DNA from 2 places in the Blautia luti genome. Region 2 is predicted to be linked to the other one. Evidence: riboswitches for the same ligand, from Rfam matches in the RefSeq annotation. Region 2 holds a riboswitch; the other holds the start of a gene.
The links. A riboswitch is a leader RNA that binds a small molecule or an ion and turns the genes downstream of it on or off. The one in region 2 is predicted to bind tetrahydrofolate.
Positions count from the first base shown of each region.

Region 1 (9,071 bases), 990 kb from region 2:
TATGACCCACCGGATATCCGGACAGCATTTAAGTGCTGTTCATAACTGCTGTCTTATCCCTTATGTCCCGCGTCTCAGATCTTATATAGATGTCATATTCCTGTATGAACAGTAATCTTTTTTATTCAATAGCTTCTTTGATAAATAAAGAAGTTAAGAATACAAATACATAAGCCTGAATGAATCCGTCAAAGAAATCAAAATACAGGCTGAATGGGATAGGAAGAATTGCCGGGCATATAAACTCAAGAAGTTTCATAACCACATAGCTTCCTAATACATTACCAAAAAGTCGCATACAAAGTGATGTCGGTCGAATAACGACCTCCAGAATATTAATCGGCAGCATGATCGGTGCCGGCTCTGCGAAGCTTTTAAGAAAGCCTTTCAGACCTTTCTTATGGAATCCTGCATACTCGATCAGAAAAATACTTGTGAGTGCAAGACCGATCGTACAGTTTAAATCCTTTGTAGGCGGTACAAATCCAAACACACCGAAAATGTTTGCAATTCCAATGTAAATGACAACTGTCATCAGATAGGGAATATACATTTTTCCCTCTTCTCCAAGGATATCCTTAAAGAAATCATGAAGAAAACTGACACCGGTTTCCAACAAAATCTGTTTCTTACCAGGGTTTTCCACACTCAGGTTTCTTACGAGCACCAATGACAAAATTAAAAGCACTGCCATGATCACCCATGTCACTGCTACTGACTCTGCAACTGGTATTCCTCCAAACACCGGTATGGTAAAAACTGTCTTACATTGAAGTTCTTCCATTAACGTGTCTGCTAAATTACCCGTTTCTTTTCCCTCCTTTTTCTATTTAAATCTCCGGAAGACATTCTGGCTTTTTATGCTGTCCGTCTCAGATGCCTCAGCCAGGATTCCGAAACTTATGACTGTAAAATATTTCATAAGCTTTCCATCGATTCATGATTTTGAGATTATTATATTAAAATCCGTTAAAAAGTCAACAATCATTTTGACTATTTCTGACAAAAATAGTTTTTATTTTTGTGCATTTCATCGAAGTATTTTGATCGCAAAATAGATTTTCACAATTTTCTCAAGGCATTTTCACGAAAAAGAGGCATTTTTCATTGACCGAACTGTAAGTGGATGATATTATTTTATATAGTTTTTATATAAATTTTATATCTTTATACTTACCAATCTTTATATTGGTAATACCAAACAGGAGGTTTTTTATGCAGGTTATTTGTCTCGGAGACAGCATCACAGACTGCAATCATTTATTTGAAGATTTTCCTCTGGGAAATGGGTATGTACAGATACTCTCAGAAATGTTCCGTAATCAGACTCCTTCCTTCTCCATATCCGGAGATACTGTCGGACACTCATCAAGCGCTGTACAGTTAACAGATAAATCAACAGGCGCCATACATTTCAGGAACTATGGCATAGATGGCTTCACTGTGACAAGAGTCCTTGAAAATATCCGTCAACACCGTATTTCTTTACATCGCTCTCCTGTTATAACTCTGCTGATCGGCATCAATGATATCGGTCTGATAATGAACACAGACCGGACGAATTCTCAGAAAAAACAGATGATGAGAGAGTTTGCCACTCATTATAATGAATTATTGAACCTGATAACTGCAGATGCCAGGCAGGTAATCCTTATGGAACCATTTATCTTTCCGCATCCGGAAGAATATGAGACATGGATTCCCTATGTCCATACCATGTCTGATATTATCCGACAGCTCTCTGTCAGAGTCGGACTTCCATTTCTGCCTTTGCATAACTATTTTAATAAGGAAGCAACTCAATCGGGTTTCGATACCATAACAACAGACGGGATTCATCTTACTTTGTATGGACATAAACTTCTGGCCGAGAAACTGTTCCCTCTCCTTCAAAGCATAGATAACAATTCCTGAACAGATGAGCTATTGCGCATTTTCCCGGAACTTTGTATAATAAATCACTGCCCACACTCATATCTGTGGACTTATTATGGAAAGGAGTCTTCCTTATATTATGGAAACTACAATTAAACAGATTGAAGATATGTCTCTGAATGCCTGGCCATCTCACAAGATGGAATTATATGACGGCTGGATCCTGAGATTTTCCTATTTTTATACGCACAGAACCAACAGTGTGGAACAGTTCGGCAATTCCACCCTCACCTGGCGGGAAAAAATCCCATACTGCGAAAGTGTATATAAACGACTGGGAACTCCTGCTGTATTTAAGATCAGCCCTCTTGTTTCTCCTGACTTTGATTATGTTCTGGAAAACCGCGGATATGCCGTCCAACATACCACCAATGTCATGGCAATGAGCATGAACGCCGCACGGCTGGATGCCCCATATCCTGATGTAACCTTCTGTGATAATATTCCCTCCGAATGGATTGAAAGCCTGTTCCGTTTAAAAAATACCACCAATCCTGTCCACCGGAAAGTTGTTCCATCCATGTATCAGGCAATCCTCAAGGAAACCATCTGTGCTTCCATCCGCATGGACAACCAGATCATCGCAACCGGACTTGGTATTCTGGACAGAGATTATATTGGCATCTATGCCATCCATGTTAAAGAAGAATACCGCAAACATGGCTATGCCCGTCAGATCTGCACCGGACTTCTGAAAGAAGGTATTAAAAAAGGAGCTCAGAATGCTTATCTTCAGGTTGTTGAAGGGAATGACAATGCCCGGGCATTATACAGATCACTTGGATTCCAGCAGCTTTATACTTACTGGTTCCGCGTACAGCCGGATGAGAACGGAAATTTTCCACCTGAGAAATAAAAAAGAACTATCTGTAAAGCATTTTCATTTTCTGCTTTTACAGATAGTTCTTAATTTTTATAGATTTTAACTTTTCTTTTTCGGGGAATCAGTTGATTCATTAACATAGTTCGCGCCAACTATGTTGTATATCATTTTAATATTCAAGTCTTATTCTGTATTTTATCTCTGCCTCAATTATACTGTTTTGTTTTTCAGCACTGCTGGTGATGTATTTCCTGCAACCATCGCTGTCAGCGGGCTGAAATACAACAGACATGTTAATACACAATAAACCGGGATCATAATTGCAAACTGTACCAGTCTTCCGGGCATGATCGCATAGAAGTTATATCCAAGCATGATCACGAGTCCTGCTGTTGTAAGAACCAGAGAACTGAGAACTGCAGTTACTACGATAGATACGCAGATACCAACTGTCTTTCCTGTTTTCTTTCTGTTCGCAAAGAATGGTTTTGCAAGGGCAGGAAGCACACCCCAGAGGATTGCTGCAACTGTGATAAACGGATTTACAGCATAACCTTTCATGAAGCATCCGATAATATCCGCACAAAATCCACAGACACCACCAGCTACCGGGCCAAGCCACAGACCTGCCAGGATCGTCGTTACACTTCCTACAGAAATACGGTATGCACCAAGATCAATAACCAATACTCGTGTCAGTACCAGATGCATGGCAATAAGGAGTGCCATAAACACCAATGTTTTTACGTTCCATGTTTGTTTTTTCTGCATAATAAAAACACCTCCATAATGTGTTTAAAAAAATAGAGTAGTTACCATAAATAATAATCCCTCCACATTATGAGATGTCCTCATATGTAGCAACGGGTGCGGAAATTATATCGTAAGCAGCACGCTTTTCTGCTTTTCGTTTCACGGCGACTCCCCAGCCTGTGAACACTTGACGCATAAAATCCTACTTCGCTATTATTTATTTAGTGAAATTATAGCACAATTTATAGAAATTGCAATATATTTCGCGTTATTTACTTGTCAGATTTATCTCTGTGAATATTCCATACCTCTTTTCCACATATTAAGAATGCTGTGTGCAGTAAACCTGATAAAATGAGGTGACAAAAAATGAGCAAAAAACCGAAAAATAACTGCCAAAATCCCTACCATTTATGTTATGATAATTACCTGGATACCAACGCCTGTACGGAATGTACAGGCCTGATACCGGCTCCTGTCCGTGATGAGAATGAATGGGAAAATTACAAAGAGCTTTATGCCTTTACTCCCGCAGACAGGAACGAAGATACGAATTAAATTGTCGGAGGGTCTGTCTTTATTATGAAAAAATTATTTGCTGTCTGTATCTGCGCCAGTCTGAGCTTCTGCTTAAGCGGCTGCACCCTTGGAACTGTTCTGGAGCAATTTATCTCTACAGGAGATACTTCAGTTCAGGAAACTCCTGTCCCGTCAGATAACACTGTCTCTGAAATCAAAGACCGCGTGTATATGGATGAGATTTCCGGAACACTCCAGGATTTCACCGGAAGCCAGCTGATCCTCACTTCCCAGGACGTCTCCTACGTCTTCAATGTGTCAAACGCCACCCTGGAATGTGAAGGCGGTATGATCACAGGCGATGAGATCAGCGTGATCTATGAAGGACAGCTCTCCAATACAGACACCAGTACAGTAAAGGCACTCAAGGTCGTAGATGAATTCCATAAGAAAAACAAACTGAAAAACCACACAACCCGTGGAAAAGTCATGGCCCTGACTCCCAACACCATTACCATAAAAAATAAAAAAGGCATTACCACTACCTACCCTATTACCGGAACCAGGCAGTATTACCAGAACGGCATCAAATCCGGTGACTGGGTATATATAAAATACAAAGGAACTCTTCCCGACAATTCTCAGGATACTTCCCAAGCTGTAAATGCCAGTCACCTTAAAGTCCTGAGCATTTCCGACCTGAAGAAACTGAAGATTCTCGACCCGACACCTGTTCCAACACAGAAACCTGACGATGGATCTGATGAAGATATTACCGAAAAAGAACAGCAGTTTCTGGCAACTGTCCAGGGTGTAAACCTGAACATCCTTCAGATCATCCCTGCCGGCACGGATACGCTCCTGAATCTGGATATGTCCTCTGTTTCGGTATGGTTCAAAGGGGGAATTGCCCCAGGTTCTCATGTAAATATTACATACAAAGGGGATTTCCAGACAGATACTCTGGAGGGAATTCAGATCCTGGCTGTTACAGGAGAGGATCCTGATAACATTTCAGACAAGCACCTTTCCTTTACTGTCACTGGTACCATCACAGGAAATACAGCCAATACCATCACCCTTCAGACAGACGATGGAGCCATAGATACTTTCCGGGTAGAAAGTGCCGAAAACTATGCGGATCAGGCACTGGAATACGGAAGTTATGTCCGTATTATTTTTCACCCATCCAGATCCAAGTCTTCTAATATCTATACTGCTGTACAGATACACGACGCATAAATGCAGACAGCCGGGTACATTCCTCATTTGTACCCGGCTGTTGTTACTTTTCTCGATCAGAGAAGACATAATTTATCACCGTCTGCTGAATTTTCTCCGGATTTCTGCCTCTCCTTCTGCAAGCCAGTCATACACTTTTTTCTCTTTCCCCAGAATTTCTTCAAAAGCTTCTATCTCATCCTGAATTCCTTTTCCATGAAGAACTCTGTATGCACCAGCATCGCTTCCGGGAGCAATTTTCACTCCCCTGGCAAATGCCTTCCGCACATTTTTCTCTGCTGTTTCTATAATGGGGCGAAGCACCCTGTCTTCGTAACGGCCATCTCCCATAAGATTTCGAATGGTCACCAGTGTAGGAACCCATACTGTATCATTCTCTGCCAGCATGTCCAGACATTCTTCATCCATATAGTTTCCATGCTCCAGACTGTCCACCCCGGCGCTCACTGCTGCTTTCACTCCATAACATCCATTGGTATGAGACATGACCGCCATTCCTTCTTCATGAGCAATATGGATCATCTCCTTTACTTCTTCTGCCGAAAGAGGCATTCCTGTCACTGTACCGTGATCATTAAAATCCAGCAGGCCTGTAGTCATGATCTTTATGAAATCCGCTCCTTTATCTTTCGCCTTCAGTACACACAGATGAAATTCCTTCATATTAGAAAAACTTTTTCCAACAATAGAACCGTAATGGCCTTCTTTATGAATGGCAAATACAGGCGTCCGATAATCAATCCCATATTCCGGTGCAATCTGCTTCGTTCTCAGGGAAACTCCTAGGGCATCCCCTCCATCGCGGACAAAGGTGATCCCTCTGTCCTGATAAGCTTTCAAATGTTCTCTTATCGCACCTTCATCTGGTCCATTCTTATGTAAATCAACAGCATGGCGATAATTCACGCCGTCCATAATAATATGTGCATGACATTCTCCAAACATTCCCCGTAACCTCTGCTTTAATTTTTTGCAGTTTACTTCCCGCACAGTAATATCATCCTGCGAAATATTACTTAAAACAATAAACCAGCCATCTTATTATTTCTCAAAGAAATTACTGATTTCTGTTTCTGTCGCCTGCACAGATCCCTGTACGAAGAACGGCTTTCCGCCGCCTCTGCCGTTTAATGCGGCGTTCATCTCTTTTGTATACTGACGAAGATCTCCGTCAATCTCACCCATCGCATATTTATAACTTCCATCTTCATTTCTGGAAAATACCGCACAGCATCCTTCACAGGTATTCATCACCGCATCTGCAAGTTTCCGTACAGAATCTGCTTCCAGGCCTTCTTTGAAGATCAGGACACTTCCTACACCTTCCCATTTCTTCGCCTCTGCCTGAAACATCTCTTCTTCCATACGTGCAACCTGACCTTTCAGGCGGAAGTTCTCATCCTGCAGACGCTGTACTGCATCTGCTGTTTTTTCCATCTTCGCAGAGAGCTTTACTGAAATCTGATGGTTCTGTTCATTCACCATATTCAGATAATCCAGAACACGTTTACCGCAGATCATCTCCATACGGATACCATCACGGAACTTCACTACAGAGAGAAGTTTCACCATTCCGATCTCGCCTGTATGAGTTACATGAGTACCACAGCAGGCACATACATCCACTCCCGGGAAAGTCACGATACGAACCTGTCCGGTCAGTTCCTTCTTGCTTCTGTAATCCAGAGTCTTTAATTCTTCAGCAGTCGGATAAGTGATCTGTACTTCTTTATCTTCCCAGACTCTCTCATTCACTTCCTGCTCAATCTCTGCCAGCTGAGCTTCATCCAGCATACCATTTAAGTCCACAGTGATCACATCACTTCCCATATGGAAACCTACATTGTCATAACCATACTTCGCATGAATAATACCGCTGACCATATGCTCCCCAGAATGCTGCTGCATCAGATCAAAACGATGCGCCCAGTCAATCTTTCCTTCAACCTTAGCTCCAACTTCCAGTGCTTTGTCTATATAATGAAGTAATTCTCCATCCTTCTCATGAACCTCTGTCACCTTCGCATCCCCCAGAATTCCCACGTCACTGGGCTGACCACCGCCCTCCGGATAAAAAGCACTCTCATCCAGGATTACTTCGTAGCCTTTTTTTCTCTCTCTGCATTCTACTACAGTTGCAGTGAATTCTTTTTTATATACATCTTCATAATATAAGCGTCTTGTCTCTGTCATTGTCTGTCTCTCCTTTAGTCAGTTTCTCTGATTGTTTACTGCCTACAAGTATAGAACAATTCCCGTTCTGCCGCAACCCCAGCATGATTTCGGATCCAGACGAAAAATTTTAAAATATTGAAGATTTCCATACTCCTTCTGCGTTATAATTAAATGAACGGGGACAAAGGAGACAGTAATGATCACAGAAAAGCAATATCTGGAATATCTAATTACGCAATACCAGAACTTAATATATTCGATCTGCCTGAAGTCCGTCGGTAATCCATTTGATGCCGAGGATCTCACTCAGGAAGTATTTCTGTCTGCCTACAAAAACCTGTCCCGTTTTGATGGCACTTATGAAAAAGCCTGGCTAAGTAAGATCGCTGTCCGGAAATGTCTGGACTATCTGAAAGCCGCCGGGCGCCGCAGTATTCCCACAGAAGATACATACTTTTCCCAGATTCCTGATCAACAGTCTTCTCCCGAAGACGAATATATGCTGACAGATTCCAATGCCCGGGTAAAAGCATTGTGTATGCAGCTGAAGAGCCCTTATAAGGAAGTCGCTTATGCTCATTTCTGTCAGGAACTATCTGTAGTGGAAATTGCACAACGGACCGGCAAAAATCCGAAAACAATCCAGACACAGCTCTATCGTGCAAGGGCTATGCTGAAAAAAATGCTTGAAAGGAGTGATTAGATGCATATCGATAAGAATGATTTAATAGAATTTGACAACGGTACTATGAACGAGCAGGAACTCATTGAATTTCTGTCGCATCTGGATCACTGCGATTCATGTCTTGACCAGATGATAGAACAGGAAAACCACAGTCCGGTTACTGCCCCTTCTTATCTGGCAGAACAAATTATGGATAAAGCCATATCCAGCGAGGTTCAGTTTGCACGGGCTGCAAATAAAGTCTCACGTAAAGTTCAGTTTCTGCGATATGGTCTGCAGACTGCTGCGGGCGTTGCTGCTGCACTGCTTCTTCTGTTCAGTATTCCGGATATCGACTTCTCAGAGTTAAGATCAAATTGCTCTTCTGTTCAGAGTGAACGTACGGTACAGGAACACAGCAGCCAGCTTTATGATTTTTCCAGAGGTATTAATCAGAGCATCTGTGATGGTACCAGTTCTCTGGTTCAGTATATCAGTGATTTTTCCAGTAAAATAATGAATGGAGGCAAATAAAGTATGCAAAAACAAAAACGTGGATTCTGGCTTTTTATCTTCTCCCTGATCCCGGGCGCAGGAGAAATGTATATGGGGTTTAAAAAACAAGGACTCAGTATCATGCTGATGTTCTGGGGTGTATTTGCTGTGGGATCATGTACCGGAATGGATTGGCTTATCTTCCTGATCCCGATCATCTGGTTCTACAGTTTCTTTAATGTACACAACCTGAAATCTCTCTCTGAAGAAGAATTTTATTCCATAGAAGATTCTTATATTTTCCATATTGATCAGCTGGCTGAAGATTTCCATGCCCTGATCGGTGAGCACAGGAAACTGACAGCAATTGTTCTGATCATATTCGGAGCTTCTATCCTGTGGAATAACATCGTGGATTTCTTCTATATAATCCTGCCTGATTATCTGGCTGACATTCTTGGAAGC
Region 1 is NZ_AP028156.1:274,472-283,542, reverse strand. Features, by position in the region: gene R8695_RS01285 (F0F1 ATP synthase subunit A) at 122-784, opposite strand; gene R8695_RS01280 (SGNH/GDSL hydrolase family protein) at 1,216-1,914, shown strand; gene R8695_RS01275 (GNAT family N-acetyltransferase) at 2,015-2,791, shown strand; gene R8695_RS01270 (folate family ECF transporter S component) at 2,969-3,529, opposite strand; THF riboswitch at 3,618-3,723, opposite strand; gene R8695_RS01265 (hypothetical protein) at 3,881-4,069, shown strand; gene R8695_RS01260 (hypothetical protein) at 4,094-5,272, shown strand; gene R8695_RS01255 (amidohydrolase family protein) at 5,348-6,217, opposite strand; gene R8695_RS01250 (alanyl-tRNA editing protein) at 6,314-7,465, opposite strand; gene R8695_RS01245 (RNA polymerase sigma factor) at 7,644-8,150, shown strand; gene R8695_RS01240 (hypothetical protein) at 8,151-8,645, shown strand; gene R8695_RS01235 (hypothetical protein) at 8,649-9,071, shown strand, end outside.
Region 1: linked by a shared signal. The riboswitch ahead of R8695_RS01270 (folate family ECF transporter S component) and the one ahead of folE (GTP cyclohydrolase I FolE) in region 2 are both predicted to bind tetrahydrofolate.

Region 2 (9,071 bases):
ATTTAATGCTGCACTTCCTGCTCTTCTATTTCTTGATATTGCCAAATCTGACTTTTCCAGCGTCTGGAACACAAAATTCGTATTATTCTGTTTCTTCGTAACATTGATCAGTATCGGTATTTCCACAGGTTTATCCTATTTACTGAAACCACGCAATATCCAGGGTGAATTTATCCAGGCATCCTACCGCAGCAGTGCCGCGATCCTTGGCATTGCGATCATCCAGAATCTTTATGGAAACGCAGGAATGGCGCCGCTTATGATCATCGGAAGTGTGCCTCTTTATAATGTGATGGCAGTTACAACTCTGTCTCTGTTCGCACCAGGAGACGGCAAACTCGATACCGCAAAACTGATCAAAACTCTGAAAGGTATTGCGACCAATCCTATCATCCTGGGTATTCTCACCGGCACCATATGGTCACTGCTTCATCTGCCCATGCCGACGATATTGGATACCGCAGTAAACAATCTTGGAAAAACCGCTACTCCTCTTGGCCTGATGGCTATGGGCGGTGCACTGAAATTCGACAAGGCATTCGCAAGGCCGAAGCCACTGATCGCATGTACCTTTCTGAAGCTTGTGGGATATGAAGCTGTATTTCTTCCACTGGCTGTGCTTCTGGGATTTTCCCATGATATGCTGGTTGCGATCATTATCATGCTTGGTTCTGCCACTACTGTAAGCTGTTATATCATGGCCAAAAACATGAAGTATGACGGCGATTTTACTTCCGGTGTGGTTATGACTACCACTCTGTTAAGCTCCTTTACCATGACAATCTGGCTCTATATATGCAAAAGCCTGGGACTGATCTGAGCCCAGGCTTTTTATGTTTATATCAGCTTCAGATATTCCAGTCCGTTTCTGATTCCATAATGGAACATATCCTGTGTAATATGATCAGCCAGAGCTTTTATTTTCTCCGAACCATTTCCCATGGCAACCTTCACCGCCGCATATTCAAACATGGCGAGATCATTATTGCTGTCTCCAAACACGATCGTATCCTCCCATGGAATATCAAAGAGTCTGCACACTGCCGAGATCCCCACTGCCTTGTTAAAGCCCTTTGGGACAAGTTCAATGGTGGTTCCCGCAATCCCTGAACCACTCTCATGACGGATAATGTCATAATACTCACTCAGTTCCCTGCAGGCAGCTTCTGCATCACAGCCTTTTATCATCTTTGCACTAATCTTATTAATGCGCATACAGTCTTCATTTCCCCTGATGGGACGCCATTTAGGTCCTAAAGATTCTGTAATCAGATCCGTATACCAGTTCACATCTGTATTATATTCATCCTTATCATAATACATGAAATCTGCACCTTCCATAACCGGGACCAGACCATATCTGCGCAGGATTTCCACTGACTTTTTTGCAACTTCCGGGGGCATCTCTTTATTAAAAAGACGTTCTCCATCCTTTTCAATGGTAGCCCCGCAGGCACTGATCATACCGGTAAACGGAAGCTCTTCCAGATACCAGGAAACAAAGGCCCTGCTCCTGCCTGTGCAAAGCCATGCGTCATGACCGTTTTCTCTTAATTTCTTCAATGCCTCCTTTGTGCTCTGGGGTACACCCTTTTCCATATCGCAGAGTGTTCCGTCTGCATCAAAAAACACTGCTTTTCTGTTCACTTTCTTATCTCCTGATTTTTATATTTACGTTTATCTTCCAGTGTGCCGACAAGCTATGCAAAAAATACTGTCGCTGCCTTAACCAGGCTCTCTGTATCTTTCGCACCTGTTGTTTCATATACAGAATGCATGGCAAGCTGTGCCAGACCAATATCCACTGTTTTCACAGGAACCTGATTATTAGAAATATTTCCCAGCGTTGAGCCACCTGCCATATCTGAACGGTTTACAAAGGTCTGGTACGGCACCTTTGCTCTGTCACAGATATCCTTGAAAATTGCAGCGGACACTCCGTCTGTACAATATTTCTGGTTTGCATTGTACTTGATCACGATTCCCCCGTTCAGCACCGGACGGTTTACCGGATCTGTCTTATCCGTATAGTTTGGATGGAGAGCATGGGCATTATCTGCAGAAATCATAAAACTGTCTGCAAGTGCCATATAATATTCCTCCTGAGTGCGTCCCAGTCCCATATTGATCCGCATCAGAGTATCCTTAAGGAATGTGGAGGCAGCCCCCTGTCTTGTACTGCTTCCCACTTCTTCATTATCCAGCACACAATGTACAGAAATGCTTTCTTCACGATTTCCCTGCAGGAATCCCTCCATAGAAGAGAATGCACACTGCAGATCATCCAGTCTGGGTGCAGAGACAAATTCCTCATTTACTCCCCACAGAGTACCCGGAGTTCTGTCATAAAGAAACAGATCATGTCCCAGAATATCTTCCGTCTTTACATCTGCGGCCTCAGCCACAGTTTCCATAAATCTGCCCTTTCCTTCCTTATCGCTGAAAAGAGGCAGCATATCCTTCTGCACATTATATTTATATCCGTCATTTACTTCCCTGTTCATATGAATGGCAAGATTAGGAATAACCAGCAGATCTCTGTCCACAGTCACCATCTTCTCTCTGATTTTTCCATCCTGACGGACGATCAGCCTTCCTGCCACTGACAGAGGTCTGTCAAACCACGGAGACAGAATCATTCCACCGTAACGCTCCACATTCAGTTTGATATAAGCATTCTCCACCTCTATCTCAGGATTCTCCTTAATCTTAAGGGAAGGGGAATCACTGTGGCTTGCCATAATATGAAACTTCCACACAAGCTTCTGCGGAATGGAAAAAGCTATGATCGCAGAATGATTTCTGGTCACATAATAATTTCCGCCTTTTTTAAGCTTCCAGTGATCCTCCTCTTTCAATTCTTCAAAGCCTTCTTTGTCAAGCCTTTTGGTCATCTCCGTCACTGCCTGAAATGCAGTGGGGCTTTTCTCTATGAATTTCAGTAACTTCTTTGCTGTTTTTCTGTACATAGTTTGATTCTCCATTTGAATGATTGTGAAAATGATACCTGATTTATACTGTTTCTTATTATAATCATTCTATCCTGATAATAAAAACAGCAGTCATTATTTCCATAAGAAATATGTGCTGCTGCTTTTATATCAGTCTTTAATGATCAGAGCCATAAAAACCAGATCTGTATTTCCTGTATTTGCAAGTGCATGTCCATGATTATCCGGTGTGAATGTAATATCTCCGGCTTTTACCGGACGATAGGTACCGTTGTCATTGTATTCACCCTGTCCCTGTAAAATATAGTAGGTTTCACTTTCTCCATGATGTTCATGATATCCCAGTGAACATCCCGGCTCCAGGGTTACCTGTGCATACAGTCCACATTTACCATTCAACTGTTCTGCATCAAGGATTTCTTTGATGATTACGTGACCATTTCCACCTGCCATGTGTTCTTCGCGTCTGATTTTCATAATTTTTTGCCCTCCTGTAGGTGTTTTCTCTTTTATAGAATTTCCATTGAATATATCATAGCACTGTTTGTAAAAAATGGCAAAGTAAATATCAATGGAACATTCAACAAAATATCGTTACTGGTTACTGTTCACTTTATTTTGCAGTATTTTCAGATTTGTTCAGAAGGCTGTCCAGAAGCTGCGAAATGGTCTGATTTAACACAGGATGTCGCAGATACGGAGCAATCTGATTCATTGGTACAAGAACAAAATCGCGGTTGTGCAGATCAATATGAGGAATATGAAGATCTGGCATATCAATAATTTCCTGATCATAAAACAGGATATCCAGATCCAGTGTCCTTGGTCCCCAGTGGATGATACGTTCCCTGTTTGCCGCCTGTTCTAACTGATGCAGTCGCACAAGCAATTCTCCAGGAGTAAGAAGTGTCCGCATTTTCAGAACTCCATTTAAAAATTCATCCTGATCAGTAACTCCGTAAGGTTCTGTAATAAGATAATCGGAAATTGCCTCTATACGGCATCCTTTTGTCTCTGCCAGACCACGGATCCCATTATCTATATACATCTTTTTATCACCCATATTAGAGCCAAAAGCAATGTAAGCAGTATGCCATTTCCGTGTAATTTCCACAGATACGGTTTTCAGAGGAAGACCAACCGGTGCCCAGGGCTTTTCGATCTTCAGAGTGATTTTTTCAAGTCCGGAAAGAGAGCAAAGAAGCATTTCTGCAAGATTCTCTGCAAGAGATTCCAGAAGTTTATAAGTATGTTTTCTGGTAAAATCAGTGATCATATGGCTGACTTCGCCATAGTTTATGGAGGCAGACAACTCATCGGTTAATCCCGCCAGACGTGTTCTGGTAAAAAGAGTGGCAGAAATAACAAATTTCTGTCCCAGAACATTTTCCTCGGGATATACACCATGGTTTGCAAAAACCTCCAACTCTTTAATTTCTATTTTGTCTAATCTGGTCTCATCCATAACAGCAAATCCTTTCTGTATGTTATTTATATTTACCATCTGTTTTGTGCCAGTAATTTATCTGCGTCCCAGGATTGCTTCTGTCATCTGGATCACACGCTTATTTTCTTTAACATCGTGGACACGGACAAAAGAGCATCCCTTCATTACGCCAATTACACTGGTAGCCAAAGTCCCCTCCATGCGCTGATCTACAGGAAGATCCAGTGCCAGTCCAATCATGGATTTGCGGGATGTACCAAGGAGAACCGGAAATCCCAGATTCTGAAAAAGCTCCAGGTGATTCATTGCTTCCAGATTCATTTCAAATGTTTTTCCAAAACCAATTCCCGGATCAAGCATAATTTTTTCATCTTTAATGCCAGCCTGTCTTGCAAGATTGACACATTCCTGTGTTTCGGCGAGCATATCAATGAGAAAGTTTTGATATTCTGTATTAGATTTGTTGTGCATCAGACAACAGGCCACATCATATTTTGCGATCACAGCTGCCATTTTCGGATCATATTTTAATCCCCAGATATCGTTAACCAGGTCAGCTCCTGCCTGGATAGAGCTTTCAGCAACACTGCTCTTAAAAGTATCTACAGAAACAGGAATGTCAAAATGGTTTTTGACCGCTTCAATAACAGGAAGAACTCTCTGTGCTTCCTTATCAGCACTGACAGGAGTATGACCGGGACGTGTAGATTCGCCTCCGATATCAATAATATCTGCACCATCAGCAATCATTGCCTCTGTATGTTTCAAAGCTTCATCCATATGATTCCATTTGCCGCCGTCAGAAAAGGAATCAGGGGTAACATTTAGAATTCCCATTATGTAAGTATGATTCTTAGTATCAAAAAAACGGTTTCCAATTTTCATGAGCAGAGCCCATCCTTTCTTTTGTGCTTATGAAGAAGATCAGTATTCAATTTTCATATTTTTTTTATCATCAGACCAATAGCATTCAGAGGCAGCAAAACATAAAAAACAATTTCTGGACTGCTTATCCGCTTTATAAAGAAGTGCTGCCAGCGTACTGCAGGAATCTCCTTTTCGGTGATGTCCAATGGAAGACAGAATCAGTTCTTTTTCCTGTTCTGTAAAGTGCAGATCTGTCAGGATTTCCCGTGCGATTTCTACTCCTGCAATATCATGGGGAATGTTGTACTGATATTGCTGTGCACGTCCGATATCATGAAGAAGTGCTGCTGCATAGATAAGCTCTTTAGGCAGCTCCAGATGTTCCTCCAGTGCATAAATGTACATCAGCCGTGCAACATCCAGAAAATGTTCAGGAGTATGACGGCAGAAGATCCGTTCACTTTCAAGTTCCTGTATTTTTTTATAATGTTCCTGATAAACCGGGTGTCTCCAGATCTGATTGACACGATCCATATCTGAAAAATTGTTATTCATCCTTTTACCATAGAAAGGAACATTTTCTGCAGTTCCTTATCTTCTGTAAACGCACCACGGGTTACAGTAGTGATTGTTTTGCTGCCTGGTTTTTTTATTCCGCGCATGGTCATACAGGTATGTTCCGCTTCCAGCATTACCATAATTCCTTTTGGATCCAGAGTACGCTCCAAAGCATCTGCAATCTGAACAGTAAGCCGTTCCTGGATCTGTGGTCTTCTGGAATAAACCTCTACTGTACGTGCCAGTTTGCTTAAACCGGTAACTTTGCCGTTGGGGATGTATGCAAGATGAGCTTTTCCATAAAAAGGCATCAGATGATGCTCACACATGGAGTAAAAGGTGATGTCTTTTTCCAGCACGATTTCATTATTTTCTACCGGAAACTGCTTTAACAGGTGCTGGTCCGCTTCATGGCCAAGACCTCCGTAAATTTCTTCACACATGCGGGCAATCCTGTCAGGAGTATCGATCAGACCTTCCCGTGTGATATCTTCACCGATACCTTCCAGAAGCAGACGGACTGCCTGCTCAATTTTCACTTTGTCAACCATTAAAAAATAACCTCCTTTGTATTTTTGAAATGGAGATTATCCTTTTGACCAAATTAAAAAGGATATCTCCAATTGTGATAGAATGTATGTCGAAAACATTCCCTAACACAATATGAGATATCCTCTTATATTGTTTGCAACGGGTGCGGATAATATACCGTAAGACGCACTTTTCGTTTCAGTGACAACTCCCCATTCACCGAACACTTGACGCATAAAATCCTATTTTGCATATCATTCATTTCGGTATTCAGTATACCATGTAATACGATAATAGAAAAGGTTTTTTCTGACCTTTCAGAATAATTTTTTTCCTGCTGCCAGAACTAATAGTTTCGAAGCACACTTTGCAGATATTCTTTATAATGTTGCTTTACATCTTCCGGTCCGTACTGATACCATATTCTCGGTCCAGAATCGTACATAATTCCGTAACACATCTATTTCCATGTTATATAATCTTTCCGGACAAATGATTAATTTCAGCTAACAGATCTGTACCGTCCATCCTGACAATTTCTGGCGCTGTTTTTTCCAGTTAAAATCATAATACTCCACTTCTATTTCCTGGTATCTAGACTCACGAGCAAACTTAGCCATATACCAGATTATCCACATAGTGATTCCTTCCTGATGATAATGTGCCTGTGCTTCAACTTTACTGTATCTTCCAATATCGCTATATCGCGCCAGTATCTGCATATCTGTTTCTGTGTCTTCTCTTTTCCTTCGGGATTGTAATATATGTCTTTTCCTCTACTTCTGAAACTCAGAATCTTTCCGTCTCGGAGATACAATAAAGCAATCTTGTCTATTAGCATATAATCCTTTAATCTATAAAAGCCACTGTCTCTTAACCTCTACAAATTCATTGTTTGACAATCTTCCAATACATATTTCCTTCCATTTTTCAATGCCTTTCAATACCGGTGCATCTGGTTTTTCCGAAATACACTTATCTATTTGAAAAGCAGTTCTTGCACATGCGGAACGAAGATTTATTGTAGATTTTATCTCTTTTTCTGTACATTCCTTTATTTTTTCATAAGCCGTATGCTCTGCACACTCTAATAAAGCCTTATCTAATGGCATAAGAATTTCATCTGATAAATCAAGCACCCCCATATATGCCAAATTATGTATAGAAATATAAAACATCTGTAATCCAGGCTGTTTCCCATATCTTATAAGTCTTATTTGCTCGATCAACAATTCTTTTGCTGTATCTAATTCCGGCCACTTCAAAATAATATGTTCAGCAGCATTCGTCGCATCTGCTATTTTATTCTTATCATCACTATAGAATTGATCAATAATGTTTTCTCCTAATTCAGCTTCTATTCTTTCTTTGCTAAATAAAAGAGCTCTTGATTCTAAAGTATTTATCCCATATTCGCTCATTTCATCAAGTATTTTCAGCAACTTCACTACTAAATCAGAATCCATCCGATCTATTTCAAATGAAAAGCTACCGATTACACGCTCCAGTGCTTGATACCTATCATAAAACTCATCATAATAAAAATCCCTATGCTCATTATTATCAAATCCGCTCCTACCGATTTCCCAGTACTCAATAAATCTGTTAAGGATGATTTCGATATCCGCAATTTCCAATAAATCAGGGCACAAATAATTCATACACTGAAGTTCTGCAAATATTCTTGCCTCGCCCATCGTAACTGATTCAAGTCCTCTGGATTTCAGATTATCATAAAACTTATTATCCATAATATAGTTTCGTACAAGAGTCTTAACATCTCTTCCTTCTGGACTTGGCCACTTCAAAAAGGCGGCGGCGTAGTATTCCTTAAAATTCGGAAGTCCTGTGTCTTCATTTACATTTTTCCAAATTAATTCTCGTAAATCCGCCAATTGTTCAGCTGATAATAGAGACCATTCTCTTAATTTGTTTAAACGCGGAATAATCGCCCAATAATCTTCTTCCGATTCACTAGCACATTTTATCAAATCATCTATAATGGTCGAATCTATATTTGCTTTTTCATAGTATTTTTTTGCAAGGGTACTGGCAGAAATCACATCAAAAGGATCGGTTGATCTATCCTCACCTATATGTGTTCTGTTTTTTGTTGAAGATAATAATATTTCGTTTAAATACTGTGATTTAATATTTTCATCTATGATACAAAGAATCTGATAAATCCATTTATCCATTACACGGTATTCACGCACAATATCTGTATCAATTAACTTGCACATCAGTGTCAATAATTTTTTTTGCTGAACTAAAGAAGCTACCGAAACTAATCTTCTAAGTATTTCCAATCCATTATTCAGCAAATGAGTATACGCATTACCTCTTGCAGTATTTACGCTAATACTTTCGATATTTTGTTCGATACATTTAAATGCATAATCAAATAATTTTCTACAAATATCAAAACCGGCACTGATACAATTTTTACGTGAAATAATAGATTTAACTACTTTGTCATTTCCTGATCTCATACACATGAAAAATCCCAATGACGGAGTATTGATAAATAGTGCGTTAATAAATTCTATTTCCTGATGTGGAAGAAGTCTTGTCATACCAAGATGCAGCGGCATTGCAATCCTTGCCAATACTCTATAGAAACTATAGATTTCTCCAAATCCATTGCTCCCCCATGTGATTGTTCTTATTTCTCGATTTATCTCAAAAGGTTCTTCCTTGTGCTTACAGTAGTAATT
Region 2 is NZ_AP028156.1:1,266,329-1,275,399, reverse strand. Features, by position in the region: gene R8695_RS05920 (AEC family transporter) at 1-820, shown strand, start outside; gene R8695_RS05915 (HAD family hydrolase) at 838-1,647, opposite strand; gene R8695_RS05910 (M18 family aminopeptidase) at 1,701-2,969, opposite strand; gene R8695_RS05905 (cupin domain-containing protein) at 3,102-3,428, opposite strand; gene folK (2-amino-4-hydroxy-6-hydroxymethyldihydropteridine diphosphokinase) at 3,565-4,416, opposite strand; gene folP (dihydropteroate synthase) at 4,474-5,283, opposite strand; gene R8695_RS05890 (HD domain-containing protein) at 5,323-5,820, opposite strand; gene folE (GTP cyclohydrolase I FolE) at 5,817-6,374, opposite strand; THF riboswitch at 6,510-6,606, opposite strand; partial or broken gene R8695_RS17675 (peptide deformylase) at 6,826-6,959, opposite strand; gene R8695_RS05875 (hypothetical protein) at 7,209-9,071, opposite strand, start outside.